Regions from separate parts of the Paenibacillus cucumis (ex Kampfer et al. 2016) genome, predicted to be linked through region 2. Evidence: predicted binding sites of a transcription regulator. Region 2 holds the regulator's gene; each other region holds the start of a gene.
The links. Region 2 encodes LexA, which represses DNA repair genes until DNA is damaged. Its sites were predicted from a motif close to CGAACATATGTTCG; they were not measured.

Region 1 (11,102 bases), on a different contig from region 2:
GTTGTCCATTTCTTACAGACTCATGTCCATTTTAGTATTTGACGAAAGAAATTGTCAAGAGAATGCAGTATTGTTAGTCTCCTCGTCTAGTCCCATAACAATGCTTCATCCTCTTTGGCATCTTCTGCCCCATCCTCTTCCATTAAACGATTCATGACTCGGCGCACCAGATCCATGCTAAAACCGCGTCGCATCAAGTACGGGAACGTTTTACGTTTCTTCTCCTGCACGTCTCCTCGAACTTGTTTCCACTTCTTACGGCCAGCTGTTAATGCCGTGTCGAATTCTGCATCTGCACTAACATCATCCAGTACCTCCGCAATAAGTTCATTTGTAATTCCTTTTTGACGCAATTCTTGCCTTATCCACAGTTTTCCCTTCCGCTGCCCCTCCATACGCTGTCTTGTCCATTCCTTGGCAAACAGGTCATCATCGACAAGCTTTTCTTGCTCAAGCCGATCTAGGACCTCTTCAATAATCGGTGCCGCGAACTCCTTTTGCTTTAGCTTTTGCCGCAATTCATGACGTGTCCGCTGCTTAAACTCCAAAAAACGCAGTGACTGCACGTATGTCCTCTGGCGTTCATCCGCAATAATGATTTCCTCCAGATCTTTCTTCATAAAAATGTTGCCACGTGTCATCCTGTACTTAATCATCACATCTTCCAGAACCGTAAGCGAATAGTGACCAAATGAAATCCGGTAGCGTGCTTCACGACTCTTCGTCCGCTCTACTCTGGTGATGATAAGTTCTTCATCGTCTGGAAATTGGGAGACGGCGTTTAGTTCTGCTTCTTCTTGCAACTCTTCGTCATCATCATGTGCATCATATTCCTGCTGATATTGGCGACGTTTCACTGTGATCCTCACGCTCCCTTGTTTGTGTTTTAGGGTAAAAAAAGACTTCCTCAGCTAATCCTCTTATTTGATTTTCATTCAGGCCACATATGGCATAGATGCTAACAGCCCCTGTCCGGAATGGACAGAGGCTGTTAGCATCGCGAAAAACCAATCCTATTTAGCTAGCTAAGCATTAGCAGTCGCTCAATACAAAGTTCATACTGTGACAGAAGATCAAAGCCTTCCCGCACAGAAGAAATTACTCATTAATTTCGAATAATTCCTGTTCCTCAGCCGCTTCTTTTTCTTGCTCTTCACTTGTTGGTGCAGGAACAGCTGTTGTCAAATTGCTGGCTTCACGGATTTTCTGCTCAATCACATCCGCAATTTCCTTGTGTTCTTTCATAAACTGTTTCGCATTCTCACGACCTTGGCCTAAACGTTCACCTTCATACGAATACCAAGCACCGCTTTTGTTAACGATATCCAGCTCTGTACCGATATCGATGATACTTCCCTCTTTGGAAATACCTTCACCATACATAATGTCAACTTCCGCTTGTTTGAACGGAGGTGCCACTTTGTTTTTAACAACTTTAATACGGGTACGGTTACCTGTAATGTCATTTCCCGATTTGATACTCTCAATACGGCGTACATCTAGGCGAACCGTGGAATAGAACTTTAATGCACGGCCACCTGGTGTCGTTTCCGGATTACCAAACATAACACCAACTTTCTCACGAAGCTGGTTGATGAAGATGGCAATCGTTTTAGATTTACTGATTGCACCGGACAATTTACGGAGTGCCTGAGACATCAAACGAGCCTGCAGACCAACGTGAGAATCTCCCATCTCTCCTTCAATCTCCGCTTTTGGTACAAGCGCTGCTACCGAGTCAATAACAATGATGTCTACTGCACCACTTCGTACAAGAGCCTCGGCGATTTCCAATCCTTGCTCACCTGTATCCGGTTGTGACAAGAGCAATTCATCAATGTTAACGCCCAGTTTGCTTGCATAATTCGGATCAAGCGCATGCTCAGCATCGATAAACGCAGCTTGTCCACCTACACGTTGGACTTCAGCAATGGCATGCAATGCCACAGTTGTTTTACCTGAAGATTCAGGTCCATATATTTCAACAATACGGCCTTTCGGCAAGCCGCCTGTTCCTAATGCAATATCCAAAGCCAAAGATCCGCTGGGAATAATTTCCACATTCATGTGAGTTGACTCACCCAATTTCATGATGGAACCTTTACCAAATTGCTTCTCTATTTGACGGAGCGCCATATCAAGCGCGGCACGACGGTCTGACAATAAACTCACACCCTTTACTGTTTATAATATAATGATACCTTGTTTTAACTCGTTTGCCAAGCTTTTTTTCGAACATACATTCGTTTTTTTGTTCAGGCCGAGGCGCCTCTTCCTCATGAAAATCGATGAAAAAACAGAAAAAGAACCGTAAACAAGGCTGTAAAGCCACATTTTACGGTTCTTCCGTCTACAATCATTATACTTCCTCAATTATGCAAATGCAATCTGCCTGCGTAATCATCAATCAATAGCGACTAACTTTTGCCATAACCGATACAGAATGGCTTTTGCCGAGCGAATGCGAACCGTTTCCCGGTTACCGTTAATCCGGAGTTCATGAATCTCCGTATCCTTCCCACGCTCAGCCAAAGCGATAAACACGAGGCCTGGTGGTTTACGTTCCGAATATCCCGGACCGGCTACTCCGGTAATCGCCAATCCAAAATCAGCATCCCCGATCATACGGATCTGCTCTGCAAGCACTTTTGCCACCTCTGGGCTAACGGCACCTGGTGCATCTTCACCCTCCAGGTAACTGTGAGGCACATTTAACAGCTTTTCTTTGATCTCATTAGAGTAACATACAATGCCACCTTTTAACATCGAGGCACTTCCAGGCACCGAAGTTAAGCTCTGCATCACAAGCCCTCCTGTGCAGCTTTCAGCCGCGCTCAGGGTCAGCCCCATATCAGACATCATTGTAACAATCGTGTACTCTATAGGCACATCCTCGTTAGCGTAGAGATGTTCAGATAAACGCTCACGAATCTGCACTTCCATCGCATCCAGCTTTAGCTTGGCTTCTCCTTCGCTCGGAGCCTTGGTAGACACACGTACGGTTACTTCTCCCTCACTCGCGTAAGGAGCAATCGTAGGGTCTGTCTGTCCGTCAATCAAGTCAAGCAAACGGTCCTCCAGAGCAGATTCTCCAATGCCTGCGAATTTCAACATTCGTGAATAAATCGGCATTTCTTCTGTAAGAGCATGCTGAAGCAACCAAGGTTTGACTTCCTGCTCGAACATTGGAATCAATTCTTTAGGTGGCCCAGGCATAACAACATAATATTTATCGTTATCCGCAATCGCGTTTCCTGCAGCAAGTCCGGTTTCATTCGCCAGAGGGGTTCCACCCTCAAGCACAATGGCTTGGCGCCGATTATTTTCCGTCATTTCCACATTCCGATCGCGGAAGAAACTTTCAATTTTATCCATAGCCATACGGTCAATATGCAACTTCCGATTCAACACTGCAGCCAGTGCGTCTTTAGTCAAATCATCCTGCGTTGGACCGATGCCTCCAGAAAATAAAATAATGTCTGCACGGCCCTGCGCGATGCGTATCGCTTCACTAAGCCGATTCTGATTATCTCCAACTACCGTTTGAAAATATACGTCAATCCCCATTGCAGCAAGTTCACGGGAAAGGTATCTGGCATTGGTATTTACGATCTGTCCCAGTAGTAACTCTGTCCCAACTGCAATAATCTCTGCCTTCATTTTGGCTTCCTCCTGTACATATGTGGAGTAGTCAAAGGGCAATAGGATGAGTTCCTATTGCCCTTTGACCCAATGAGTCTTTCATCATTACCCGATTCAGCTTAAATCATTACGCTTTTGATAAATGAAGCAAGTTTTTGTTTTTGATAAAGTAGTCAATTCCAGACCAGATGGTGATCAGAGCCGCTACATATACCGCAATTTCATCGACGTGAATACCCGTGTATGAGAAGGGGAAATTGTTCAGCAGTAGCAAAACAATGGCTACAATCTGTACTACTGTTTTCAGTTTACCCCAAGCACTCGCAGCTACAACCGAACCGTCCAACAAGGCAATCTGACGTAGGCCGGTCACGGCAAATTCACGGCTGATAATAACGACTGCAATCCATGAATCCAGCTTACCCATTTGAACCAATGAAATCAAAACAGCGGTAACCAGAAGCTTGTCTGCCAGAGGATCAAGCAGTTTGCCCAGATTGGTGACCATATTGTTTTTCCTTGCAAGATAGCCGTCTATTCCATCCGTGCTTGCAGCAACGATAAAAATAAAAGCAGCAATTAACTGATTATACGGAAGCGTAAAGCTCCCGAGATGTAACGGCTCTGGATAAAACGGAAAATCCACGAGCAGAAACACCATCAAAAAAGGGATTAAGCAAATTCGTGCAAGCGTAATCCGGTTGGGTAAATTCACAAGACGCCCTCCCTTTGTATCCTCCATTACTTCAAACAATCATCTTACATTCCGTATTCATCATCTGAAGCAAGAAATGAACGATTGAAACGTCGACTTATATTTACATAAAAGCCTATGTAGAAACGCAAAAAATAAAGTCTACCGCTCAAACGCAAAACTGCTTTTAAACGCTCCGGTGACTTCCAGAAGTGTACTGCTTTTCACAAAGTCAGCTAACGATGAAGACTGGACTTGATGCATGACTGCCAGCAATGCACATTCAGTATAATATACGTACCAATACAGTGTCAAAAAGACATTTCTGTACAAGAGTTTTATTTAAAATTAGTATATTGCAGATCTAGTGGCAAGTTAGCTCCATTAAGAAGTTGCATAACGGATTGCAGATCATTTTTGCTCTTACCTGTCACCCGAAGCTGGTCTCCCTGAATCTGACTCTTCACCTTCAGTTTGGAATCACGGATGAGGATATTGATTTTTTTAGCCACATCTTGATCAATGCCCTGCTTGAAATTCAAACGCTGGCGAACTGTACCGGATGAAGCTGGCTCCACTTTCCCGTAATCCATATTTTTCAGCGGAAGCCCACGCTTTGCCATTTTGGATTGTAAAACTTCAATAACCGCTTTTAATTTGGTCTCATCATCAGACACAATCGTAAGAGCATCCTTATCCAGTTTCAAGCTACTTTTACTGCCCTTGAAATCATAACGAGCACCAATTTCTTTTTCCGTTTGCGTAACGGCATTGGTCAATTCTTGCAAGTCCATTTTGGACACAATATCAAATGAATTTTCTGAACTCAAACCAAGTCACCCTTTCAATTAATCATATGTTCTGTAACATTATAGAGTAAACTTCAAGCAAAAGTCTAATTTTAGTCATGTTTACTCATAGAAAAAAGCATTTTTGGAGTACCATTCGGTCACCAAAAATGCTTGCTGGTCGAGCTACCTTAATACCGGCTACGGTTAGGCTGTCTGAACATATCGAGCACACCGAGAACGATATGCGCAAGTCCAAAGCCCAATATTCCGTAACCCCAGGCATTTGGAGTCAGGTAATAACCCAGGAGGCTGACAATGATCCCTAAACCGGTTACGATCCAGCTGACTGTCACGGCCTTCCACCTCACTTCACCATAAGTTAACTGCAATTGAAGACAAGATTATTGTCCCCTGCAGTTAGCCAGGTTATTCGTTGCTTGAGCTTCCGCCTTCCGAGGAACCACTGGTCGTTGTGTCTGTCATGCCTTCAGTTCCCGTGGAAGTAGCCGCGCTATCTGTATCCAGTTTAAGACGAATGCGGTTGGTTGCTTTGCCGTCCGTTACGACTTGACCGCCAACATCAATTGTTGTTGCCGCCGCATAACCGGATTTAATGTACATGCCAGCGCTGTCCAATGTAAATGTGAACGTGTCACCGTCAGCAGTATTGCCATACTCGAGTTTCTCACCGCTGGAATTCTCACCTTTATACACTTCAAGCCAACTATGACCTGTCGCCTTGATCGTTACGGTTACAGGCTGACCCGTGCTTCCGCTAACTTTAAAGTTTGTAATATTACCTGATTTTCCATCTTCAGAAACAGTTACAGAACCAGGTGTGGTTGGCGGTGTTCCCTCTGGGTTCTCACCTGTTTGTCCATCCGTTTGTCCGTCAGTTTGTCCATCGGTTTGACCTTTATTTTCTCCGTCGGTCTGACCATTCGTTTCATTACCGCCGCCGTTTCCGCCAGCATCACCTTTTCCGATATCATTCGATCCCGAATCGGTTGCAGGCGGAGTTGCAGTTTGCCCGTTATCGGATGGTTGATCAGGTTTGTCATTAGCAGGTTTTTGACTGTCCGTAATCTTTGTATCATCCAGCCCTTGTGGATTGGTGTCATCGCCCTTGTTGTTTGCCATATACAGATACAAGAGCACGATAATCAGAATAGGGAAAGTCCACATCAGAGCAACAGACATCCAGCGGTTGCTCCGCTCCGCCGGCCGGCTGGAGCGCTTCTGGATTACCGGCTCCATCGTTGCTTCCGCCGTTTCCGCAGGTACGTCCTTTTTGTGTCCTTCCAGCAGCTCATCGGCATTAAGTCCCACCGTTTCCGCATAGGTTTTTATAAATGCACGCACATAGAAGCTGCCGGGTAACACTTTATAGTCCCCTGCTTCTATAGCCTCCAAATACCTCTTGCGAATTTTCGTCATTTCCTGTACATCGTCGAGACTCATCCCTTTTTGCAGCCGGGCCTCTCTTAACTGCTGACCCAGTTCAGACATGCCATCTCCTCCTTATGTTTAACTCTTCAGTTGTTGCTGATCTATTCCATGATTCCGTACGGAGCTTTACAGTTCGTCGGTATAGCTTGCCGTAAACGTATCATAAATAATTTCTTCGTTAGGATTATTACGCAATTCAATAATAATATCAAAATCATTATAATCATATTCAGATTCCTGCACAAAAATATCCGGATGCTCAATCACTTTCGTACTAGGCATCGACATGATATCCTGCAAAAGATTATAGTGCCGCTCACTGGAGCGAATCGTACTGACAATCCCATCGATAATAAATACATTATTCGGGTTTAACTCATCTTCTGACATCTGGCTACGTATCGTTTGGCGAAGAAGGGTAGAAGATACAAAAGTCCAACGCTTCATGGCACATACACTGCCTGCGATGATTGACTCTGTTTTACCAACTCGCGGCATACCCCGCAAGCCGATGACCTGATTGCCTTCTCTTTTAAATACTTCACCCAAAAAATCAACGAGTAACCCAAGTTCGTCCCGAGTAAAACGAAATGTTTTGCGATCATCTGAATCCCGGTCAATGTACCTACCGTGACGTACAGCCAGAATATCCACCAATTTAGGTTGACGCAATGCAGATACCGTAATGCTGTTGACTTTACCAAGCATCTCTCCCAGCAGACGAATCTTTTCGTCATCATCTGACTCGAGCAACATGCCCCGTGTTTTGCCTTCAACACCGTTGATGGTCAATATATTGACTTCAAGCATCCCTAGCATGGAGGCGATATCCCCCAAAAGACCAGGTCTGTTCTTATGTATTTTATATTCCATATACCATTGTTTAGTTTCCATATATACACCCCGTAATGCATTATTCCACATTATTCGACAACATCCGAACGTGTCCATTGGACGCTATTTCGGGTCATCTTCTAAAAATGGGTCACGTTAATGATATATAAAATGAAAATGAATTACAAGAACAGCTCTGTAATCCGTTTGTAATCATTAGAGAAAAGCCCCCTTGCGGGAGCTCTTCATCTCTAGCCTTATGCGTTTTGTTTGGCCAATTTGACCATCAGGCACGCAATCGTACGACGCTCATCCGCATCGCCGACATCCCATAGTTCCTTCAATGCTCGGTTGGAATGGTTCGCCGGGTCAACTTTCTCATCCAGAAAGTCGCCGATCTCGTATGCCAGTTTGTTGATGGTTTCTTCACTCATCCCCATCCTCTCAGCTTGCAGTACGCGATCACCCAGGAACTTCTTCCATGTGTCGAAGTTAGAAACCACTGTTTTGTCTGTTGACATGATAAATCCTCCTTGGCTGACGCATGAGATTTAAAATCAACAGTTGTAATATGTGCTTTCGGGACATTTTATATACGAGCATTTAAAATTAAAATCAAGCTGTAAGTTCACAATGCACTGACTTGCAACTTGAACACGGCATTATGTGAGCCAGCCCCCATTCGGACTGATAATCTGTCCATTGATATATCCCGACTCAGGTAGCGCGAGAAAATAAACCAATGACGAAATCTCGTCCGGCTGCGCCAGTCGTCCCGCAGGGATCTCCTCTTCCAACATCTTCAACTCACTCTGATCCAGGTGGTCTAACATCGTCGTCTGAACAGCCCCTGGGGCAACAGCATTCACCGTAACGCCGGAGGGAGCAAGCTCTTTCGCAAGTGCCTTCGTGAAGGCATTTACCCCTCCCTTGGTTGTGGAATACAACACCTCACAAGAAGCACCAGATAGCCCCCAGATGGACGACACATTGATAATTCGACCGTATCTTTGGGAGATCATGTGTGGCATCATCTCTTGTGTGCATAGAAAGGTACCTTTCAGATTAATTGCCATCACTTCATCCCATATTTCCTCTGTCACATCAGCTAGCAAACCATAGTGAGATATACCAGCGTTATTCACAAGAATATCTGGCAACAACTCGTGAGCAGCCAATTTTTCCCGCATACGCTGAATCTGTTCCCTGCTGCGAAGATCCGCTGAAACCGTCATGATACGTCCATTTCCTCGCTCCATACAACGTCTTGCCGCTTCATTGGCTGCTTCATGCGATTTCATGTAGTGCAACACAACATTCATACCTACACTGGCAAACCGCTCTGCAATTGCAGCTCCTATGCCTCCGCTTGCCCCGGTAACCAGAACAGTCATTTCCCCTATAGCTTTCACAATGTGTTCCCCCCATAACTTTCACTCTCAATCTAGTGAACCCTTCGATCGCTGTCCTATTCCCTCTCCATGGTTAAGGACTAACAACGAGTGATACAGCCAGCTGATCCCAACGAATATGCTCTTTCAATCTTTGATTCACATCTTGAAGTGTAATCGTTTCATACAATGAAATCATATTGAAAAAGTCACCGCCACGGAAATGCTGACGTGTGAATTCATTCGCAATGTTTTCCGGTGAATTGAGCATGCGCAAATAACCGCCAATTTTCTTTTTGCGCGCACGTTCAAAATCGGAAGCATCGAATCCTTTTTGCATAATCGCTTCGACTTCTTGGCGTATCCGTTTCAACAATTGATCCGGGTCTTTCGTATCCCCACCAACTGCAGAGAAGGCATATTGTGGTGAACTGATATAGTCATGTCCAAAACTATCCGAGATCAGATCTTCATCATAAAGCTTCTGAAACAGACGTGTGCTGGAACCAAACAACAGATCCATCATCAGCTGCGTGGTCGTGTCCCGGCGCAAAAGTGGCTCTCCTGTAAGTCCAACATCCGTTTCTTTGAATCCAAACAAACATTTCGGCAGGGAAACGGATAATTTGACCTCTCGTCTGGCCTCCCCCACCTGCTCAGGCTCTGATTCAAAGAAGCGGTGAATCGGGCCCTGCGGCTCGAAATTTTTCTGCTCCTGATTGGAACGAACCATGCTAATGACCTGCTCAGGATCAACACCGCCGACAACAAACAAGAGCATGTTACTTGGGTGATAAAATGTGTTATAACACGTATACAACGTTTCTTTGGTGATCGTGTTAATGGATTGGACCGTGCCCGCAATGTCAATATGCACAGGATGTTTTTGATACATTGCTTCAATCAACCCGAAATAAACACGCCAGTCCGGATTATCGGCATACATATTAATTTCTTGTTCAATGATGCCTTTTTCCTTATTGACGTTCTGATCAGTAAAGTACGGATTTTGCACAAAATCAACTAATGTTTGTATATTTTCGTTCATATTTTCGGTTGCTGAAAACAAATAAACGGTCTGATCAAAACTTGTGAAAGCGTTCGCAGAAGCACCGTGAGAAGCAAATGTTGCAAAAATATCACCCGTTGGCTCCTCAAACATTTTGTGTTCCAGAAAATGAGCAATACCGTCGGGCACCTTTACCTCGGCTTGCCCTTCCACCTGAAAGTGATTGTCCACTGACCCGTATTTGGTCGCAAAGGTGGCATATGTTTTCTGAAAACCCGGTTTAGGCAAAACATAGACATGCAGTCCACTCGCCATTACTTCGTAATATAATGTCTCCTGCAAATGTTCATACCGAATGCTCTCCACGACTATTCCTCCTTCTCGTCCCGCAAGAAATAAATCGTATCCAGACGGAACTGCTCTGCGGCCTCACGAACATCCTGCTTGGTAATCTGCTCGATTTGTGCAAGTAGCTCTTCAGACGTTCTTTCCTTACCAGATAACTGACGGTTAAAATCGTAAGCAATCATCTCGAAAGCAGCATCCTGCATTTCTTTTAACAGATTACGGATCATCGCTTTCGTCTGGGACATCTCCAGATCGGTGATATGGCCAAGTTTCATTTCCTCAAGTTGCTGCTTGATGATGGTCACTGCTTTTTCATAATTTGGAATTTCAATCCCGGATTGAACAGTAGCAATGCCTTTGTGCCCGTCGTATCTGGAAGAAGCATAATAGGCGAGGCTTTCTTTTTCACGAACATTGACAAACAGCTTCGAATGCGGGTATCCACCCAGAATACCGTTATACATTAGCGCTGATGCGTATTTATCGTCTGCATAGGTAATGGAAGTGCGAAGCCCCAGGTTCAGCTTGCCCTGCCCAATGTTCAGCCGTTCAATGACCGTATTTGGCTCCTCATCCCCACGCACCGACTTCTGAGCCTGATAGTCAGAGGAAGTCTTGCGTTCAAGGTTAAAATGACGCTCTACCAGTTCCTCCACTTCTTCCAGAGTTGTATCCCCGACCACATACAAGTCCATACTGGCTTCTTTTAGCCAGTTTTCATAAGTAGCTGTTAATTCAGGAGGTTCAATGGCTGGCAGTGCTTTTCGTTCACCCAAGGGATGAAGCCGGTAAGGTTCATGCTTGCACATTTCTTCGATACACCGTTCAGCTGCATAACGCATTTTATCGTTCACAATCGACTCCAGCTTTTTACGAACCGTCTCGCGTTCTGCCTGTACATACGACGTTTTGAAGTGTCCATTTTCCCTCGCGGGCTTGGTCAA
Region 2 (11,102 bases):
TTATTATGAGCAGCATAGTCTCATTGTTCCTGCAAGAACTTCAGGGAATCAGCGTTTGTTTTCCTTTAACGATGTTGAGAGATTGCTAGAGATTAAAGCTCTGATTGAAAAAGGAGTTAACATTGCTGGCATCAAGCAAGTGATGAATCCTGTCTCAAAAGAGTCTGAAGAGGCAACGGTGATTACGCCAGATACGGAAGTTAAACGTAGAGAGCTGTCCGATACGCAACTGCACCGCTTGCTGAAGCAACAGCTGGTGTCAGGCAAAAGACCAGGCCAAGTATCTCTCATCCAAGGTGAACTTTCTCGTTTTTTTAATAAAAAATAATCGGTTCACCTAACGAGGCGGGTAAGGTAAATTTCAAACTTCTGATGTCAGACTCCTTGACCCGTGGAACATTCTAATGTACAAATATAACATGCAAGCCAAATACGCAGATAAGAAAGGGAGAGGAATCATGAGTTATACAAAAGAAGACATTCTCCGCATCTCCAAAGAAGAAAACGTACGATTCGTTCGATTGCAATTCACCGACTTGCTGGGAGCGATTAAAAACGTTGAGATTCCTGTAAGCCAGTTAACGAAGGCTTTGGATAACAAAATGATGTTTGATGGTTCTTCCATTGAAGGTTATGTTCGTATCGAAGAATCCGACATGTACCTCTATCCGGATCTTGACTCTTGGCTTATTTTCCCATGGGTATCCGATAATCGCGTCGCGCGTTTGATCTGTGACGTATATCTGCCAGACGGCAACCCATTCCCAGGTGATCCACGTGGCATCTTGAAGCGAAACCTGAAGGAAGCCGAAGAAATGGGATTCACTTCCTTTAACGTTGGTCCTGAACCAGAATTCTTCTTGTTCAAAACGGATGAAAAAGGAAATCCAACAAACGAACTGAATGACCAAGGTGGATATTTCGACCTTGCACCAACAGATCTTGGTGAAAACTGTCGTCGTGATATCGTTATTACACTTGAAGAAATGGGCTTTGAAATCGAAGCTTCTCACCACGAGGTAGCTCCTGGTCAGCATGAGATCGACTTCAAATATGCGGATGCATTGAAAGCGGCAGACCAGATCCAAACCTTCAAACTCGTTGTTAAAACGATTGCACGTCAGCATGGATTACATGCTACGTTTATGCCAAAACCATTGTTCGGTATGAACGGTTCCGGTATGCACTGTAACCAATCCTTGTTCCGTGGCAATGAGAACGCATTTGTTGACGAGTCGGACGAACTGGGCCTGAGCAAAACTGCACGTCACTTCATGGCTGGAACGCTGAAGCATGCACGTGCGTTTGCAGCAATCACGAACCCGACTGTGAACTCATACAAACGTCTTGTGCCAGGTTACGAAGCACCATGTTACGTAGCATGGTCTGCAAGTAACCGTAGCCCAATGATCCGTATTCCAGCTTCACGTGGTCTGAGTACTCGTGTTGAGGTTCGTAACCCGGACCCAGCTGCTAACCCTTACCTCGCTTTGGCTGTTTTATTGAAAGCAGGTCTGGACGGAATCAAACGTGAGCTTTCCTTACCAGCTCCGATCGACCGTAACATCTACATCATGTCAGAAGAAGAGCGTGTGGAAGAAGGCATTCCTAGCTTGCCAGCTGACCTGAAAGAAGCATTGAACGAATTGATCCGCAGCGAAGTCATCTGTGATGCTCTCGGCGACCACGCCCTGGCTCACTTCTACGAGCTGAAAGAAATTGAGTGGGATATGTACAGAACACAAGTCCACCAATGGGAACGCGATCAATATATCACGTTGTACTAATCCCCGAATCCCTTGCGCCACCTGGCGTGAGGGGTTTTTCTTTTTGGGGATAAATAATTTCTGGATGAACTAAAAGGTGAGTGCCCACAAAATGCCCGCATCCAATAAGATGCAGGAAAAATGCAAGAATAGCGCTCCTCATGGGAGCGCTATTCTTGCATTTAATTTACTCTATTGAGGGCTTTCTAGCAGTAGCTACTCTATTTTAATAAACTCGACACAGGGGCATTAAAATAACCCCATTTTGTTTGTTTTGTTCGTTAATAGCTTACATGAAACTTAAAAAGGATGATATAACTACCATGGTTTGCACTTACAACTGTGAGCCCAGGTCGAATAGGAGTCACCAAAAAATCAGGGCCAATATCACAAGCGCCATCACTATAGATTACATCATAAGTATAGCCACTATACCACTGACCAGGTTGGCCTACTTTTGAGTATCTTACATATTTCTGTGTTGCCTGAATCGTAATACTTTGTGAAGTTAATGAATCTTGAGAAGAAGGTGAAAGCGGCAGCAAATGATGTTGGAACAGCGACGATTGCCACAATAACAGTTAAAGCTCCAAGTGAATACATTTTCTTTTTCATACAAATACCTCCTAATATTTGTAATGAATTGGTAAAACTTTACTCTTTAAAACTACCATATTATTAAATGTAAAATAATATAATTTGTCACATTGTTTACTATATTTATCCTCAGATCACATCCAAACATATATGAAGATAAAATAAGAAAGTCCAAAAATTTATATTTGTGCAAAGTAAATAGTTATATTATTGTGAAATCTCTAAATGAAAACTAAACTCAAATAAGAACATGGAGAGTCAGAAATATGATAAATTCTATGTCTGAAAAATTCATAAAAGAGTCAAGAACATACAAGCAATCGCTGAAAAAATAAAGAAGTATGCGTCATGCTTTCCACTTATTTTGTCTTTTGACATCTGTCTTGTTTCAAAACTATGTTGATAGTTTCATATATAAAAGATATAATTAATTTGATTTTGGACAATATAATTTTTATAAATTAATTGGAGATGATATTTTTGGAACACCAAGCGAAACAACTTGTGACTACACAACGTACGTTTTTTAATACAGGACAGACTAAACAAGTGGAGTATCGGATTCAGGCTTTGCAAAACTTGAAAGAAGGGATCGAGAAGTACCAGCAACGTATTCTGGATGCGCTTCGTGCTGATCTCAATAAATCAGAGGCTGAAGGATATGGCTCGGAGATTCGCATTGTATTGGGTGAATTGGATTACACGCTGGAACATCTGCGTGAATGGGCTACACCACGTAACGTTCCAACGAGCTCTGCAATGCCAGACGCGGCTAGTACGATTTACCCTGAGCCTTATGGAGTTGCTCTGATTATTGCGCCTTGGAATTATCCGTTCCAACTGGCGTTTGGGCCGCTAATCGGTGCAATTGCTGCAGGGAACTGTGCTGTGATCAAACCTTCTGAGCTTACACCAGCGACGTCTCGTTTAATTAACGATCTTATCCAGGACATATACCCTGAGGAGTACATTGCTGTTATGGAAGGAGAGGTTGAAACGAGTACAGCACTGCTTAATGAGAAATTCGATTATATTTTCTTTACAGGCAGTACGGGGGTCGGTCGTATTGTCATGAAAGCTGCAGCAGAGCACTTAACTCCAGTGACGTTAGAGTTAGGCGGTAAAAGTCCAGCCATTGTGCATCGGGATGCTGATCTGAAACTGGCAGCACAACGTCTTGTGCGCGGTAAATTTCTGAATGCAGGGCAAACCTGTGTTGCACCGGACTATTTAGTAGTAGATGAACAGGTACATGATCAACTCATCGAGGAAATCAGAGCCGAGGTTCGCGATAAATTTGGGGATGATGTGATGCAAAATAAGGATTTTCCTCATATCGTTAACACACGTAACTTTGATCGTTTGAATGCTTTCCTTACGAATGGCAAAACTTTAATGGGAGGGCGTTCGAATCGGGATCAGCTTATGATTGAACCGACTGTTCTTGGCGATATCGATTGGGATTCACCAGTAATGCAGGAAGAGATCTTTGGACCTATTCTGCCCGTATTTACGTATCGTGATTTGAATCCAATGCTCGATGAAATCGCTCGGCGGCCTAAACCACTCGCTTTGTATTTATTTACTGAAAATGAAGCTGTACAGGAGCAGGTATTAAATCAGGTTTCTTTTGGTGGAGGCTGTATTAATGAGACTCTATCTCACATGACCTCGCATTATTTGCCATTTGGGGGTGTGGGAGAGAGCGGTATGGGTTCTTACCATGGACAACAGAGTTTTGAAGTATTCTCGCATCACAAAAGCATTCTTAAACGCACTAAATAATCTCTTGTTCAGCGCATGCACTTATTAGAGTAGTTGGTTAGTAAATGATATGCCCCAATTATTAGAGTAAAAGAAAGAGGTTGTCCTGTTGATCAGGGCAACCTCTTTCGTATTCTATCGGGTAGAACGTATTAGCAATTTAATAAACCAATATGCATTAATGAATATCGCGGAAAAGACCAATGACCTTGCCTAGAATACTAACGTGTTTCAACCGCAACGGTTCTAATGTAGCATTTTCCGGTTGAAGGCGAATGTGATCCTTTTCCTTATAAAAAGTCTTCACTGTTGCTTCATCGTCCTCAGTCATGGCAACGACAATGTCACCATTATCAGCGGTTTGTTGCTGACGAACGATTACATAGTCTCCATTAACAATACCGGCTTCAATCATACTGTCCCCAACAACGGAAAGCATAAATACTTTCTGTTCTCCTACATAATGTGTAGGAAGTGGGAAGTAGTCTTCAATATTTTCTGTTGCCGTAATCGGCACACCAGCTGTTACTTTACCCACGACCGGAATTCGTGCAACGCTGTGGGCGAACTGATGAGAATGCTCAGACTCTTCCTGGCTTAACAATTCAATCGCTCTTGGTTTGGTTGGGTCACGTCTGATTAACCCTTTCTTCTCCAAACGATCCAAATGTCCATGCACTGTGGAACTGGAAGCCAGTCCAACGGCTTCGCCAATTTCTCTTACGGAAGGAGGATACCCCTTCAAACGGACTTCATTTCGTATAAACTCCAGGATAGCCTGTTGCCTGCTGGATATCTTCGACATACCGTATCAACCCCATTTTAGTAACGTTTGGGAAAATTATAACATAGAACCTCCGTTCGTACAAACATAAGTTCTAAAGAAATCATATTATTTCTACTTTTTTCGATTCAGACTCATTAGTTTTTTTGAAAAGAGAGTTTAATTGTTCACTACGCAAGAATTTCCAATACGAAAGAAGATGTTTTAATGTCGAAAAAAGAGCGAACAATTGTTCTAAAAAAGTCTTGAACAAAACAAATGTTCGTGTTATATTGATTCCAAGAGATAGGAACAAACGTTTGGAGGCGGGGACAAATGAGATATTCTACGTATCAGAGCATTTATAAACCAGTAAATTCAGAAGCTTTAAAGTCTAATATAGGGCAATTCAGAACGTTCATGACACGTCTTAAGTTCTCTAAGGGATTGATTAAGCTGGCAATTGCTTCATTAATTATATTTATTGGATGTAGTACAGTGCTAACTGTCTTTGCTGGTAACGAGAATGATCTACTACCTGGTGGTAAGATTGCTGTATCACAGGGAGAAACATTGTGGAGTATTTCTTTGGAACATAAACCAACGTCGATGGATACGCGTGTATATATAGAAGCAATCAAAAAAGTGAATCAACTTGAATCAGCAACAATCCAGACAGGACAAGTTCTAATTTTACCTCAGTTTGTTAAATAGAGTGCGCATCTATGCAGGTTGGCGCGTACTAACTTGACAAGCCGCCTTTCTCATGTCAAAGTTAATATGACTTTGTATTTTTGGAGGGGACAAACTTGGATATAGATAGTCTGGTAGCACGTATTAACGAATTGGCTCGCAAGCAGAAATCCACTGGACTATCAGAGGAAGAACTTGCTGAACGTGCCAAATTGAGAGAAATTTACCTAGGTAACATTCGTAGCAACTTCAGACAGCAACTCGATTCAATTGAGATTGTTGACGACGACAAGGGCCAAGGCCACCAAGGCAAACTCAAACATTAATTTACGAAACCTAAACATATCGTTATGATATTTAGGTTTCTTCATGTTAGCTGGGGATGCTTACTATAAGGGGGAACATCGGTTTGCAGTATAATTATGTAAGCCGATACAAGACACATAAGGGGGATTCACATGTCACGGCGTTCGTTCGAGAGAACGGTTCGGAAAAATTCGAAGCAATTGAATCAGCAACGTAAAAAAAGCGGTCAACCAATTACAGGTAATCCAGGTGAGGATGTTTACAAAGGCAGAAGCCTTTTGTTCCCTATCTTTTTAATTGGTTTAGCGTTCTTGTATCTGTTCATGAGTACTTTTTTAGTGAAAGCACCGATGACAACCTGGGATTGGGTCACAATGCTGCTCTATGTATTTTTGGCTGTCATTTTTATGTTGCGCCGTCCTTACGTTAAAATTAGCAGTAATCGGATCATTACAACGAAGGGGAATCGTGAACGATCGATCGGGGTTGACGATATTATCAAATTCCGTTTTGAGCCAGGTACTGTTGTTATTGAACACAACAGTCGTGGAAAAAGATGGGTTTTCACCAAGTTGTTAAATCGTTACGATACAGAAGCGATTACCGAGCGGTTGTTGAAATTTGCAAAAGCACACCAGATTACCGTAGAAACGATTGATAAGTAATTAACGTGTAAAGGGGCAGATGATCGGAATGGCGTTAAAAGCGATTATGTTTGACCTGGATGATACTTTATTATGGGATGAACGGAGTGTACGAGAAGCCTTTCATGAAACTTGTCTAATTGCTGCAGCAGAAACAGGTGTTAATGCTGAGGCACTCGAAGAGGCTGTTCGTAATGAAGCACGTGAACTATATGAATCTTATGAAACGTTCCCTTTTACCAAAATGATTGGAATTAACCCTTTTGAAGGACTTTGGGCGAACTTTACGGGAGGAGAACAGCCGGAATTTCGTCAGCTTGAACAATTGGCTCCAATTTATCGCAAGGAGTCTTGGCGCCGTGGTTTACTAAAGCTGGGTGTCGATCATGATGAGCTTGCAGAGCGCCTGGCCTCTCAGTTTGGTGCAGAACGTAGATCGAGACCTCATGTATATGAAGAAACGATGGAAACGTTGCGCCATTTGCAAGGTAAGTACAGATTGTTGCTTTTGACTAATGGATGTCCTGCTTTACAGCAAGAGAAACTTGATGGTGTTCCAGAGTTATCTCCTTTCTTTGATGAGATTATTATCTCAGGTAGCTTTGGTAAAGGTAAGCCAGATCCATCCATTTTTGAGCATGCGCTAAGTAGACTGGGTGTTCAACCAGAAGAAAGTATGATGGTAGGCGATAAGTTAACAACAGATATTCGTGGTGCGTTGTCTTCAGGTATTCGTGCAGTATGGATTAACCGCGAAAACAAAACAAATAATGAAAGTTATTCACCGAACCACGAGATTAAACATTTGTCTGAATTAGAGGGGCTTATCGCAAATTTTTAAAATCATAGATGACATAAAATCTTCGCCCAAATAGCTATTCATTTAACATTGGTTATGACATGAATGATCGTTTGTTCATGTATCGTAACCAATGTTTTTTTGTTTTAATACATTCCATATAAGAGTGTTTTTAATGCATTGTTAGGGGCGATTATTTAAATTTTTAATGAAAAGTTATTGAAATTAAAAAAAAGCTGCTTTAGAATACAACTAACATACTAGTATGACTAGTTTTTATTTCTACAATATTTCGAGAGCATTCACTGATCAACTACAAGTACATTTTCAGATGCATGAAAAAAGAAAAGGCGAATGATTTAATGGCCATTTTGTAAGCGCTTTATACAATGACTGATTCAATTTAACGACATTCAAGCAATGCATGCTCAGTCAGGTTCACACGTTTGCATATGCTTGAGTGTACATATATCCCAAATTGATACCGTTTACATTTTTGATTTTGTAGTGGAGGTGAATCGAATAGACAGGTATCCTTTGCAACACGAGGGAGAGAAAGACTTGTCAAACAGCGATTAAAGCATTTTTAATCAAGCATGGATCGGAGTGAATGACACATGAAGTCAGAAACATCTAAGGCAACGATACCGATGATATCTTCACGTAAAGAAAGCAAGTTGCGAACAGCTACCATATTGATTCGTAAAGATTGGCAGTTGTACTCGCTACTAGTTCTTCCCATCATTTATCTGATTATTTTCAAATATGGCCCGATGTTAGGCAACATAATCGCCTTTAGGCGATTTGTACCGGGTGGCAGTATTTTTGGAGAAACCTGGGTTGGATTACGATACTTCAAAATGTTCATTGAGGACCCAACGTTCTGGCGAGTTTTTAGTAACACACTTATGCTCGGCGGGCTTGCGTTGTTATTTACGTTTCCCGTGCCGATTATTTTCGCACTGATGCTTAACGAGGTGAAGAGCAAACGATTTAAAAAATTTGTGCAAACAGCGTCGTATCTGCCTCACTTTCTATCGATTGTTATCGTAGCAGGTATGATTCTGCAATTAACGGCAGTGAATGGTTCGATCAACGGTCTGGTTGCATTTTTTACTGGCGATAACATTCCATTCATGCAACGTGCAGAGTGGTTCAGAACCATCTATATCTCTTCTGAAATCTGGCAGGGTATGGGTTGGGGAGCTATTTTATATCTGGCAGCACTAACTACGATTGATGAATCTTTGTATGAAGCAGCACGAATCGATGGAGCGAATCGCTGGAAGCAAACGATACATGTAACCATTCCAGGCATTTTGCCAACGATTGTTACGTTGCTGATTTTAAACATGGGGAACTTCCTGGCTGTAGGCTTTGAAAAAATCTTGCTTTTGTATAATCCGCTTATTTATGAGACTTCCGATGTAATTTCGACTTATTTGTATCGTGTAGGTCTTGAATCGAGCAACTTCAGTTATGCAACGGCCATTGGTTTGTTCGAATCGGTCATTGGACTAACTCTAGTATTCACTGTAAACGCTATCTCACGCAAACTGACACAACGAAGTTTATGGTAAAGGAGGAACACCATGCAGGAATCACGATCATACAAGGTATTTAAGGTATTTAATGTAACATTCTTGTTATTTATTGTTTTTATTACACTATATCCATTCCTGAATGTTGTTGCGCAATCCTTCAGTAGTGAAGCGTACATTAACTCAGGTAAGGTAAGCTTGTTCCCGAGAGGGTTCAATGTGGAAACGTATAAAACCATTTCGAAGGACAACATGTTCTGGTTGAACTATAAAAATACGATCATTTACACTGTGGTGGGGACTTTAATCTCAATGTTTATGACGACGATTTTTGCTTATGCATTGTCCAAAAAAAGATTGATGGGACGTAAATTTCTGACCATGTTTGCCGTGTTTACGATGTTTTTCAGCGGGGGTCTGATTCCTAACTACGTACTCATTAATTCCCTTGGTTTTAATAACACCATGTGGGCACTGGTTGTCCCAGGTGCAATCAGCATATATAACATGCTCATCATGAAATCCTTTTTTGAGAACATGCCAGAAGAGTTAGAGGAAGCAGCCGCCATTGACGGGTTAAACACATACGGTATTTTGCTTCGTATCATTTTGCCTCTCAGTAAAGCGGTCATGGCCACGATGGTGCTGTTCTACGCTGTTGGACATTGGAACTCCTGGTTTCCTGCCTTCTTGTATTTGGACAAAAAAGAGCTGTTTCCGGTCACGATCTATTTGCGTAATATGATTGCCGGGGCAACGAGTGGTGCCACTGCGGGAGCAACCTCTGCGGACAATCTCACTCAGATTGCTGCCAACATCAAATCGGTAACGATGGTGTTAACGATCCTGCCTATTTTAACTATCTATCCATTTGTACAGCGATATTTTGTAACCGGTATCATGTTGGGTTCTGTTAAGCAGTAACCTTTGCACACATAGGTTTGGAAACTAAACAAAAGGGGATGAATGGATTGAAAAGAAAGCCTCGTAAACGGATTGGTAAGATGATTCTGGTAATGACAATGTCGGCTGTACTTGCTGCTTGTAGCAGTGGTGCCGGGACTGGCCCAGATGTTACCGAAGTGGGCACGAAATCAGCCATGGAGAGTTATAAAGTGGGCGAAACATTCAAAGCGACGGAACCATTTAATCTTTCTATTTTGTATAGTGATCATCCAACGTATCCTTATAAAAAAGACTGGCTGTTATTCAAAAAAATATCGGAGATGACAGGAGTTACGTTGGAGCCAACCATCGTGCCGATGAGTGACTATCCACAGAAGCGATCGCTGTTAATCAGTTCTGGCGATGCTCCGCTCGTTATTCCAAAGACTTATCCGGGTGAAGAATCTGCTTTTGTATCTTCTGGAGCGATTCTGCCGATCAGTGATTACATTGATTTGATGCCAAATTTCAAGGACAAAATTGAAAAGTGGAAACTTGAACCTGAACTTGAAGGACTGCGTCAGGAGGACGGCAAATATTATGTTTTACCGGGATTACATGAGGAAGTATGGCCTGATTATACTCTGATCATAAGAACAGATATTTTTAAAGGAAATAATATTGCCATTCCAACAACTTGGGATGAACTCTATACCGCAGCCAAAAAATTAAAAGAAATCTATCCGGACTCCATTCCATTTTCAGACCGTTTCAAATTCAACAGTACACTTGGCATTGCAGCTACGGGTTTTGGGACTAAGGCTGGATGGGGATATGGAAATGGCTTGACCTACAAAGCCGACCAGGATGAATTTGTTGCCACGGCAACGACGCCAGAGTACAAAGAATTACTGACGTTTTTTAACAAAATGGTTGCAGAAGGACTTCTTGATAAGGAAAGCTTCACGCAAGACGATGATCAAGCTACTCAAAAGTTCGTTTCGGGTAAATCATTTATTATTAACGGTAACTCACAGACACTTGTACTGCATCGAAATGATATGAATAAAACGTTGGGTGAAGGGAATTTCTCGATTGCTAAGATCACAGTTCCGGGAGGGCCGAAAGGGCAGCTGATGTCGGGTTCCAGACTCGAAAACGGTGTGATGATTTCCGGGAAGATTAAAGATAGTGACAATTTCAAAGCGATTTTACAATTTATCGACTGGTTGTATTACAGTGATGAAGGACAGGAATTTGCGAAGTGGGGTGTAGAGAACGAGACATACACTAAAGAAGGTGGCAAACGCAAGTTAGTAAATGATATTAATTACAATGGTTTGA
Region 3 (11,102 bases), on a different contig from region 2:
TGATGAGACCGAGATGTTATCGGGAGGACAGGTGTATGAACATACACCAGAAGATGCAACGCGAAGTGTGAAGCAGGGCATTTTGCTGACGGTATCCGTTTCTCACGATTCTTTACCGCAAGCTGCAGAGATGATCACACAGAACGGCGGACGTTTTTATTAGTTGTGTTCAAGAGAAAGATCGACAGCACCGAAAAATGGGACAGGATATTCGAGCGGTTTCACTGCGGATATCCTGTTTTGTTTTCTTTTACGAGTATGCTTTGTGCTTCGGCTCGCAAGTGTAGTACAATAGTTGGGATGTTTGAATAATGAGGAGGCAAAACCACGTATGTTATGGCATGAACTAACAATACATACCACAGAAGAAGCTGTGGAGATGATTTCGAATTTTTTGCATGAAGCGGGTGCTGGAGGGGTGTCGATTGAAGAGTCCGGTACTTTAAATAAAAAACGGGATACGACGTATGGCGAGTTATATGACGTTCCTTTGAATGATATTCCCGAAGGTTTTGCGGTCATCAAAGGTTATTTCTCCGAAGGTACAGACATGACTGCCTTGCAGGCAGAAGTCAATCCGAGAATTGAAGAATTGCCCGACTTTGGAATTAATGTCGGAGAGATTCGTTACGAAACACGTACGGTGGATGAAAATGACTGGGCAACGGCTTGGAAACAATACTTCAAACCGGTGCGCATATCCGAGCGTCTGACGATCAAGCCAACGTGGGAGGAATATACACCGGAGAGCCCAGATGAAAAAATTATTGAACTTGATCCAGGAATGGCTTTTGGTACCGGGACGCATCCAACGACAACGCTCTGTTTACGTACACTGGAAAAGGTCATTCAGGGTGGCGAGGAAATGATTGATGTGGGTACAGGTTCCGGTATCTTGGCCATCGGCGCGATACATCTAGGTGCTAAGCATGTGCTGGCACTTGATCTTGATCCGGTTGCGGTAACAAGTGCGATGGAAAACGTGGAGCTGAACAAGATGCAGCAGCAGATCACGGTCAAAGAAAGTGATCTATTGTCTGTGCTTGGAAGTCAAGACCCCGCTCTAGGTGTCAAGCTGCCAGTCAAAATTATTGTAGCCAACATCTTGGCTGAAATTATTTTGCTATTCGTTGATGATGTGTATAATGCACTGGAGTCTGGTGGGATCTATATCGTTTCGGGCATTTGGAAGAACAAGGAGCAGGTTGTACATGATGCACTGGTGGCATCAGGATTTGAAGTTCGTGCGATCGAGCGTGAAGAGGACTGGCTAGCCTTTGAAGCCAGAAAGAGGTAGTCTATGGACTTCTTAGATCGGATTTTCCGCCTTCCGCTGGATCAATTGCCGTTTTTCCTGGTGACCATTTTGATTGCATTTACGATTCATGAATTTTCGCATGCGTATTTTGCTAATAAATTCGGTGATCCAACAGCCAAATTGCTTGGAAGGGTCACCTTGAATCCGGTGGCGCACTTTGACCTGCTTGGGGTGCTTTTGCTTGTGATTGCAGGTTTTGGATGGGCACGTCCTGTACCTGTAAACCGTGCGAACTTTGACAAACCGAGACTCATGGGAACGATTGTTTCTGTAGTAGGTCCACTCAGCAATCTGCTACTGGCTATTATTGGGGCAGTAATCTATGGAATATTGTTTGGATCAGGCATGCTGGGGAACATTGAAAATGAGCGGGTAGTCACAGCTGTGATGACATTTTTGCCTATGTTCAGTGTTACGAACTTTTTCCTGTTTATGTTTAATCTCATCCCGTTACCACCACTGGACGGTTATCGTATTCTTGAAGATGTGTTGCCGCCTTCAATCAGTCGCAAGCTGCAAGGTGTGGAACAATGGTCCATCATTGTCTTTCTATTGATCTTAATTATTCCGCCATTACAGGCAGTCACAATTCAACCCCTATATTTGTTTGCTAATGACATGTACCGGGATTTAGTTGGTCTCGTTATTGAATTATATCTTTAATATAAGCTCATAAATGGTCAGTAATCGAATCGTAGTGCTGGTCATAAGCACATAAAAGTTGTATGATCATCTGTGGCGATTGGATTCTTGCCTGCTTCCAGCAGGAAGAATTCCAGTCATAACAGGAAAGAATGGGTGGACAACATATGCAGCGATATTTTGTATCTGCAGAGCAGTTCAGTGAACAGGCAGTGGTGATAACAGGCGATGATGCCCGTCATATCGGCAAGGTCATGCGTGGCAAACCCGGAGACAAGCTGATTGTCAGCGACGGAAGCTCCAGAGAAGCATTGGTCGCCATCGATAGTATTGAAGCAGGGGAAGTAAAAGCGACTATCCTGGAACCACTGGTTATGGATCGCGAAGCAAGGTTGAATGTAACGGTAGCACAAAGCTTGCCCAAAGGGGACAAGATGGAGACGGTCATTCAGAGATGTACGGAGATCGGCGCCGTATCCTTTGTGCCTTTTCTATCCGAACGTACGATTGTGCAATACGACGCTAAGAAAGAAGGCAAACGTCTGGAGCGTTGGCGGAAAATCGCCAAGGAAGCTGCTGAACAGAGCCATCGTAACCGCATTCCAACCGTTGAGCAGCCGCTTTCCTGGAAAGGGCTGTTATCTTCTTTTGGGGACTACGATCTTGTATGTTATTGTTATGAAAAAGAGGACGGCAAACATCTTAGAGATGTTCTGAAGCCGTTTGTGGGAGAGCTTGCTCCTGATGCAGGGGCAAATGTGTTGATTGTTGTTGGACCTGAGGGTGGATTTTCCGAGAAGGAAACGGCTCAGGCCGATGAGGCAGGTGCGATATCTGTTGGACTGGGCAAGCGCATTTTGCGAGCCGAGACGGCTGGTATGGCTGCACTAACTTGTGTTTTATATGAATCTGGAGAAATGGGGGGAATGTAATTATGCCATCCGTGGCGTTTTACACCTTGGGCTGCAAAGTTAACTTTTATGATACAGAGGCGATTTGGCAATTGTTCAAAAACGAGGGCTACGAACAGGTAGACTTCGACGAACAGACAGCCGATGTCTATTTGATTAATACGTGTACCGTAACGAATACAGGTGATAAAAAGAGTCGTCAAATTATCCGCCGTGCCATCCGTCGCAATCCGGATGCGATTGTAGCGGTAACCGGATGTTATGCACAGACATCTCCTGCCGAGATTCTGGATATCCCTGGCGTGGACCTGGTCATCGGAACCCAGGATCGGGATAAAATTTTGCCATATGTAAATGAAATTCAGGAATCCCGTCAGCCCGTCAATGCGGTCCGTAACATTATGAAAACACGTGTATTTGAAGAAATGGATGTACCGGATTTCGCGGACCGTACGCGTGCGTTCCTCAAAATTCAGGATGGTTGCAACAACTTCTGTACCTTCTGCATCATTCCGTGGTCCCGTGGTCTTTCGCGTAGCCGTGAGGCAAACAGCATTGTTCAGCAGGCACATCAGCTCGTACAAGCGGGTTATAAAGAGATTGTCCTGACAGGTATTCATACAGGCGGGTACGGAGATGACATGGATAACTATGATCTGACCGACCTGCTGTGGGATTTGGACAAAGTGGAAGGTCTGGAGCGTATCCGGATCAGCTCGATTGAAGCTAGTCAGATTGATGACCGGATGCTGGATGTAATCAAACGTTCGGATAAACTGGTTCGTCATTTCCATATTCCGTTGCAAGCAGGAGATGACACTGTTCTGAAACGCATGCGCCGCAAATATACAACCGAAGAATTCTATAACAAAATGTTGCGTATACGTGAGGCCATGCCGGATGTTGCGATCACGACCGATGTTATCGTTGGTTTCCCAGGCGAAACAGATGAGATGTATCGTAACGGTTACGAGTTGATGCGTAAAATCGGTTTCTCGGAAATGCACGTATTCCCATACTCTAAACGTACAGGTACTCCGGCAGCACGCATGGAGGACCAAGTGGATGACGAAATCAAAAATGCACGTGTGCATGAGCTGATTGAACTGTCAGAGCAGATGCAACTGGAGTATGCTGAGAAATTCGTTGGGCAAGTGCTCGAGGTTATTCCTGAAGGTGAAGCAAAAGGCCGCGAAGGCAGTGGCAAGTTGCACGGATACAGTGACAACTACATTCAACTGGTGTTTGATGGAACGCCGGATATGGTAGGTAAAGTGTGCCGCGTGAAGTTGACTGAAGCCGGTGCCAATGAAAGCCAAGGCACGCTGGTTCGTGTACTGGAAGAGAATGTGAAACCCGCCGCGATGTAATTCAGGCGCTATGTACAAGGATTTCATTTCCTTGGGGAAAATACCCGAGGAGATGAGGTCCTTCTTTGCCAAGAAAAGAAATTGAAGTCAGATGGGGGAAAACATGATGAACAAAAAAGAAATTTCAGCAGGCGGCGTTGTATACAGAACAGCTGAGGATGGCCAGATTCAAATCCAGCTCATCGTAGACCGTTATGGTAAAACGACACTTGCCAAGGGCAAAATGGAAGATGGAGAAACGATCGAACAGACGGCGCTCCGAGAAATTTTGGAAGAAACGGGTATGGTGGGCCGCATTGTGGAGCCTATTAATATCATTGCCTATACGTACCAGCATGCCGAGTTTGGTCCAGTGGACAAAGAAGTGCACTATTACCTCGTGGCAGCAGAAAGTGGTGACTTGCAGCCCCAGATCGAAGAGATTAAAGGTGTGGATTGGTATGCTCCGGAAGAGGCATGGTCCAAACAGTTGCAGAATGGATACGATAATAACGATGACATTTTGCGCATTGGCCTGAACAAACTGGGCATTAACGTATAAAACAGCATGACATTACGTTTGAATGATGGTCTACTGACCTACACGTTCTGTCGCCAATAATGCGGATATCGTGAGGACTTATTAAGCGACAGGTTTCTTTGCCGACGGGGCAAGCACAGGTGTTTTTTTGTGCCAGATGGGCAAGTAACAGAACGGTAAAGCCAGCAATGAACTGATGATGTTAAAAAGGGTCTGGGCATGCGCAATCTGTGCCCCATGGTCCGCTGACAGCCAGGCTGACGCTGCATGCAGCTGGCTGATCAGCGGCATAAACAGCAGTGCTCCCGCAATGTTGAGTACAACATGGGAGGCTGCTACAAATTTGCCTGCGGAAGCTCCGCCCGCGGCTGCAATAACAGCGGTGATACAGGTCCCGACGTTAGACCCGATCACAATGGCGATGCCGATCTCTACAGGTAGCACGCCTGTCGCTGCTAGTGTAATCGCCATGCTGATAACTGCGGCACTGCTGTGAATCAGCGCAGTCAAGCACGCACCGGCAAGAAAACCCCACCATAGGCTATCGGTCGAACGCTCCAGAAACCATTGGAATACACCCATGCTCCGAAGTGGAACGGCGATGGATTGCATGACTTGAATGCCCGTCATGACGAGAGCAAAACCTGCTGCTGCAAGAAAGTTGAATTGGATCGTCGCTAAAGTACGGCGAGTACGTTCAGGAGCAATCTGGTTGCGTTCACCTAGGACAACAAAAATAGCCCAGCCTGTTAGAGATATAAGCAACAACGGCAGTGAGGCACGTCCGATCTGCAGACCGACAAGCTCTGTCGTTAAGCAAGTTCCAATATTGGTTCCCAAGATAATGCCGAGTGTGCGTCCGTAGGTAATTAAGCGCGTATTAGCTAGTCCTATGGTGAGTACCGTTACGGCAGTGCTGCTCTGTAGTAGAGCGGTCGCGCCTGCACTGAATGCCATGCCCTTCCATGGGGCAGAAGTGGCTCGGTTTAACCAGCCTGCCAGCATCGGTCCCGCCATGCGCTGTAGCGCTGTCTCCATCAGCTTCATACCGCCAAAAAAGATTATAAGCCCATATAACAGAGGCAGAATTACTTCTCTGAACATTCCGAATCATTCCTCCCGTCCCATTCCTTATCACTTATCCTATGAGGAAGCAGAGACAAGCATGACAAGCACAAGAGGAATTGAAACTGCCATCCCCCATACAAAAGGTACGGTGATTCGGCAAACGTAGCGGAGGGGACGAAATTGAATTCGAAGAAGCGAAGCGCTCGCCTGAAAGCTTTCTGAAAGAAAGCTACATCGGAAGCATAGGCTTGTCCTCGGATTTTCCCTTTGGAGAAGGGAATCAGAAAAATCCGAGGACAACAGCGATCGTAGAATCAATTCGTTCCTGGAGCGTCTCGTTGCCGCCCAAACCTATCTTTTCAACTAACTTACGAAAGAAGTGGATCAATCTTGCCATCCGTAACACTGGAACGAAGCCGCAAAAAGCGGCTGGAACATGCGCATCCCTGGATTTTTAATAATGAAATTGCATCCGTAGACGGCAACCCGGAACCGGGTGATATCGTCAATGTACTGAATCATCAAGGTCGCTACTTGGCGACAGGGTATTACAATCCGGCTTCCCAGATTACCGTTCGTGTAGTCTCGTACCAGCCTTTGGAGTTTGAACAGATGGATACCGCCTTTTTTGCGGCTCGTTTCCATGACTGTCTGCGTCACCGGGAACGCTTCATTCAGGATGGCGAAGCCTACCGTCTTGTTTATGGTGAAGCTGATTTCCTACCTGGATTGATCGTTGACCGGTTTGGTAGCATTTTAGTTGTGCAGATCCTTACACTAGGTATGGACCGTTGCCGTGAAGCGATTGTCCAGGCTCTCATTGAAGTGATGCAGCCGGAAGGTATCTTTGAGCGCAGTGATGTATCGATCCGTGAACTCGAAGGCCTGGAGCAGATCAAAGGACCACTCTATGGGGAATGCCCGCGTCATGTGACTGTGACTGAAAATGGGCTACTTATCAAGGTGGATATCGTGGAAGGACAGAAAACAGGTTACTTCTTCGACCAGCGTGAAAACCGGGCTGCCATTGAACCATTGATGAAAGGCTGGGGGTACAAAAGCGGCATCACAGTGCAACAGGTCGAGCATGAAGGAACAGAACAGCTGTTGCCTGTGAACAAGGGTGGCAAAGTGGTTACTTTCCCGTATTGGGACGGTGCCACCGTGCTTGAATGTTTCTCTCATACCGGCAGCTTTACGCTGAATGCGTGCAAATATGGAGCGAAAAAAGTAACCTGCCTCGATATTTCCGAGCATGCGATCGAGAGTGCGCGAACGAATGTGGAGCTAAATGGATTCACGGATCGGGTCGAATTCGTGGTAGCCGACGCTTTTCAATATCTGCGTGAGCAAGTCAAAGGACTTGATGAGCGCAATGCGCGAGCACGAGCATCTGAGCAAAAGGTAGATACTTCCAAAGCGTTGTCCAGTGCTGGAAAAACGTTTGATGTCGTTATCCTTGATCCACCTGCCTTTGCCAAAACAAAATCAGCTGTCAAAGGGGCATGCCGCGGCTACAAGGATATCAACTTGCAGGGCATGAAATTGGTCAACGAGGGAGGATATTTGGTAACCGCAAGCTGTTCCTACCACATGCGTCCTGACCTCTTCCTGGAAACGATTGCGGATGCAGCTGAAGATGCAGGTAAGGTATTACGTTTAATCGACTGGAAAGCAGCCGGTAAGGATCACCCGCAAATTTTGGGCGTAGATGAAGGGCATTACCTGAAATTCGCTATTTTTGAAGTGAGAAGCAAAAAAAATTAAGAATACTCTATTTATAGAATGACACATGTACCCTGTGAGATAGACACTTTAAAAAGTCCATCTTATAGGGTATTTTATTATGAGAAAAAGCTTGGTCTTGGCGAGTAGCTTATATTATTGGTCGAAAAGGAACAGCGTTCACTCTTCGTCCTGACTCGTTTATATCTAGGTTAACAACCGAAGGATTTAATTTCGAAAAAGGAGGAGGTCTGCTCGCTATGGTTACGGGTATGTTATTTGAAACGCGTAATTATAGACGTAGCAGGCGTATATTGACATGCGAAATCTAAAAGAAGGTATTCGAAAACAATTTTATACTGAATTGGGGAAATTCATTGCACCGGAAGGGTATGTAGAACATAGAGAGGCTGATTCCAGCCCGACGGACTATACGTTCAAAAAAAATGTTAAGCCGGGTGTAGTTTGGAGCTTACATAGCCATCTTGGTCATTCAAAACCGCCGTATGCTGTATATACAATCATGGCCTGCCGTTATGAAGCTGCCACTGAACGTTTACGTACTTTTCTTGAAAAGCATCAAATAACGTTGATCTCAAATGCTCCGGTCGGCTTCGGCAATAGTGTTGAAAGGTATACACAGCAAAAACATTCTGTTCTTGTTTCCTCTGAAAATATACAAGAAGCGGCCCAGCAAACAGCAGACAGATTCAAAGAAGCTGAAAGCAAGTATTTGCTGCCGCGCATAGATCAAGCTGTTGCTGTTGATGAATATTTGACCAAACGACCGCATCACTGGCCTACGGGTGATCTTTTTAACTGTTGCGTAACGATTTTAAGCTACGGATTGCTAACCAATGATCAGGCATTAGTGCAAAAGGGGATCGAACGTACATTTGAGATTTTGAATAAGCCTGGATATAGCCAGAGAAACCGGGATTTTTTCGAGGCCTTACAGAAGGCTGTAGAGCATGAATTCATTTAACGAAATTGTAAACTTGAAAACAAATACTAGGCGTATCTGTCACCGAGTTTGGTAATAAACGTCAATCCATAGGGAGCTGCTGGCTGTATTGAACAGGCGGCGGCTCTTTTTAATAGCCATATTGTGTTCTTATTAGGTGGATCATGGCAAACGTATGTTCCGAAGCGGAGAAGGTATGGTATACTGGAAATTAAAATCTTGTACGTGCAGTTTGGAGGATGACACATGTCCGTACGCTTTGTTATTGGCCGGGCAGGCAGTGGTAAGAGCACACTGATTACCCGAGAAATCACATCTCTGCTTAGACAGGAGCCCCAAGGAAAACCGTTGATTTTACTCGTTCCCGAACAAAGCTCGTTCCGGACAGAGCAGGCGTTGGTATCTTCGGGAGATATCAAAGGTACGATGCGTGCCGAAGTTCTTGGATTTCGTCGTCTGGCTTATCGCGTCATGCAGGAGGCTGGCGGTTCTGCTCGCGTTCCGATCGGAGCCGAGGGCAAAAAGATGCTTTTATATAAAGTCATTCAGCGTAGGAAAGAAGAACTGAGACTGTTTGCTGCTTCAGGAAGCCAGCTTGGCTTTATCGGGGAATTGACTAATTTATATAGTGAGTTTAAACGTTATGAAGTTCATGCTTCGGCACTCGAAGAAGGGCTTGCAACATGGAGCATCGCATCGGCCTCACCTATTTTGGAGGATAAGCTCCATGATTTGAATCTGATCTACCATGATTATGAGAAGGAATTGGCGGATTTATATATAGATGATGAAGATACACTGAATGAACTGACAGGTCGTTTGCCAGAAAGTACATGGTTGCAGGGGGCCGAGGTCTGGATTGACGGATTCCATGGATTCACTCCGCAGGAGATGAGTGTAATAGGACAGCTCATGTTACAAGCTTCGTCAGTAACGATTTCCCTGACGCTTGATCGCACGTACGAACAAGGTGTGCTCCCTGGGGAACTTGAATTATTTTATCCAACGGCAAGTGCATATGGGCGTCTCAAAGGAATGGCTGAACATTTGGGTGTGTCTGCCGATACAACTGTTCTCCATGATGAAGTCTTGCCGAGATTCAAGGAGCGGCCGGGGCTTGCCCATCTGGAGGCCGGTTTTGATCGGCGTATTCGCTGGAGAAGTCAGGGTGAGGATTCAGGTATACGCTTGATGGCTGCGGAGAATCGCCGGGCAGAGCTGGAGGGTGCACTACGTGAGATGCGTCGCCTAACCCAAGAAGAAGGAGCAAGATATCGGGATATGGCGGTATTGGTTCGCGGATTGGAGACCTATGCTGATATTGCGGAACCGTTATTCAGGGATTATGATGTTCCGGTCTTTCTGGACCGAAGACGAAGTGAGTTACATCATCCATTATCCGAATTTATTCGTGCTGCATTAGATATCGTCCGCCGTAACTGGCGTTATGAGGATGTTTTTCGCTGTGTCAAGACAGATCTGCTGCTTCCGCTCGATGGCTCCATCACGCGTGAGGATATGGATCAGCTGGAGAACTACGTGCTTGCTTGCGGTATTCATGGATATCGGTGGAACGATGGAAAGCCGTGGAAATATGTGCCGAGTCTCTCACTGGAGGATAATGCACAGGAAGAACGAAGCCGAGGACGAGATGCGGTGTTATCGCTGATGGAAAGCTGCAGAACCTTGATTACGTCGGCACTCGGCACGTTTGAGAAACGAATGAAAAAAGCAAAAACGGCTACTGCTCAGTGTGAGGCATTATTCAGACTGTTAGAGGATGCAGATATTGCGCATAAGCTGGATCAGATGTCTGCTGAAGCCAAGGCGCAGGGAGACCCGGAGCGTTCTAGAGAGCATCGTCAAATGTGGGGGGCCGTGTTGGATCTTCTTGACCAGATGGTCGATATGATGGGCAATGAACGCCTGGACATCACTTTGTTTGCGGGCATGATGGAGACGGGACTGACTGAGCTCAAGCTGGGGCTTGTTCCCCCGGCCCTTGACCAGGTGCTGTTTGGTTCGATGGATCGTACTCGTCTGCGTGATATGAAATATGTATTTATTCTTGGGGCGGTTGATGGGGAATTGCCAGCGATCCCTCAGGACAACGGAGTACTAACGGAGCAGGAAAGATTGTTGCTGACAGAGAGAGGTATGGGTCTGGGACCTGGTGCAACGAGACTGATGCTGGATGAACGTTTTCTCATCTATACCGCTCTGACCGCTGCCAGCAAGCAGTTATGGCTGAGCTATCCTGTCGCAGATGATGAGGGTAAGTCGTTACTCCCTTCCGAGATTGTGCGCCATGTACGCAAAATGTTTGGATTGCAAGAGCAGCCTTTGCTTGCTCAGCCGCCCGTCTCGGATCTGGAATCCGTGCACCTCTCTTACGCGATTCATCCAGAACAAAGCCTCTCCATGCTGATTGGACAATTGCGCAGATGGCGTAGAGGAGAAGACATTCCTGAAATATGGTGGGCCGTCTACAATTGGCATGTGAACCGGGAAGCGAGTCGTCCTCAGCTGGAGCGGTTGCTGGGTTCTGTCTTTTATCGTAACCGTGCGCGGCGACTGGATACTT

Region 1: recA (recombinase RecA) is a predicted target of LexA. The motif match lies at 2,233-2,246, and genes of this name have one in related genera.
Region 3: addB (helicase-exonuclease AddAB subunit AddB) is a predicted target of LexA. The motif match lies at 8,687-8,700, and genes of this name have one in related genera.

The regions. Positions count from the first base shown of each region.
Region 1 covers NZ_JACLIC010000041.1:6,972-18,073, forward strand. The annotation lists gene H7T88_RS22905 (regulatory protein RecX) at 87-857, opposite strand; gene recA (recombinase RecA) at 1,099-2,163, opposite strand; gene H7T88_RS22915 (competence/damage-inducible protein A) at 2,404-3,660, opposite strand; gene pgsA (CDP-diacylglycerol--glycerol-3-phosphate 3-phosphatidyltransferase) at 3,770-4,357, opposite strand; gene H7T88_RS22925 (YajQ family cyclic di-GMP-binding protein) at 4,675-5,166, opposite strand; gene H7T88_RS22930 (hypothetical protein) at 5,316-5,480, opposite strand; gene H7T88_RS22935 (helix-turn-helix domain-containing protein) at 5,554-6,636, opposite strand; gene H7T88_RS22940 (DUF3388 domain-containing protein) at 6,703-7,470, opposite strand; gene H7T88_RS22945 (DUF3243 domain-containing protein) at 7,668-7,931, opposite strand; gene ymfI (elongation factor P 5-aminopentanone reductase) at 8,073-8,804, opposite strand; gene yfmH (EF-P 5-aminopentanol modification-associated protein YfmH) at 8,896-10,176, opposite strand; gene yfmF (EF-P 5-aminopentanol modification-associated protein YfmF) at 10,179-11,102, opposite strand, start outside.
Region 2 covers NZ_JACLIC010000025.1:50,046-61,147, forward strand. The annotation lists gene H7T88_RS16475 (MerR family transcriptional regulator) at 1-328, shown strand, start outside; gene glnA (type I glutamate--ammonia ligase) at 459-1,787, shown strand; gene H7T88_RS16485 (hypothetical protein) at 2,196-2,381, opposite strand; gene H7T88_RS16490 (aldehyde dehydrogenase) at 2,844-4,148, shown strand; gene lexA (transcriptional repressor LexA) at 4,306-4,932, opposite strand; gene H7T88_RS16500 (LysM peptidoglycan-binding domain-containing protein) at 5,227-5,604, shown strand; gene H7T88_RS16505 (DUF896 domain-containing protein) at 5,700-5,909, shown strand; gene H7T88_RS16510 (hypothetical protein) at 6,042-6,554, shown strand; gene H7T88_RS16515 (HAD family hydrolase) at 6,583-7,374, shown strand; gene H7T88_RS16520 (ABC transporter permease) at 7,983-8,912, shown strand; gene H7T88_RS16525 (carbohydrate ABC transporter permease) at 8,925-9,797, shown strand; gene H7T88_RS16530 (ABC transporter substrate-binding protein) at 9,845-11,102, shown strand, end outside.
Region 3 covers NZ_JACLIC010000023.1:105,684-116,785, forward strand. The annotation lists gene H7T88_RS13770 (hypothetical protein) at 1-163, shown strand, start outside; gene prmA (50S ribosomal protein L11 methyltransferase) at 332-1,297, shown strand; gene H7T88_RS13780 (site-2 protease family protein) at 1,301-1,981, shown strand; gene H7T88_RS13785 (RsmE family RNA methyltransferase) at 2,128-2,892, shown strand; gene mtaB (tRNA (N(6)-L-threonylcarbamoyladenosine(37)-C(2))-methylthiotransferase MtaB) at 2,895-4,241, shown strand; gene H7T88_RS13795 (NUDIX hydrolase) at 4,345-4,782, shown strand; gene H7T88_RS13800 (Na/Pi cotransporter family protein) at 4,864-5,865, opposite strand; gene H7T88_RS13805 (class I SAM-dependent rRNA methyltransferase) at 6,220-7,596, shown strand; gene H7T88_RS13810 (hypothetical protein) at 7,874-8,539, shown strand; gene addB (helicase-exonuclease AddAB subunit AddB) at 8,765-11,102, shown strand, end outside.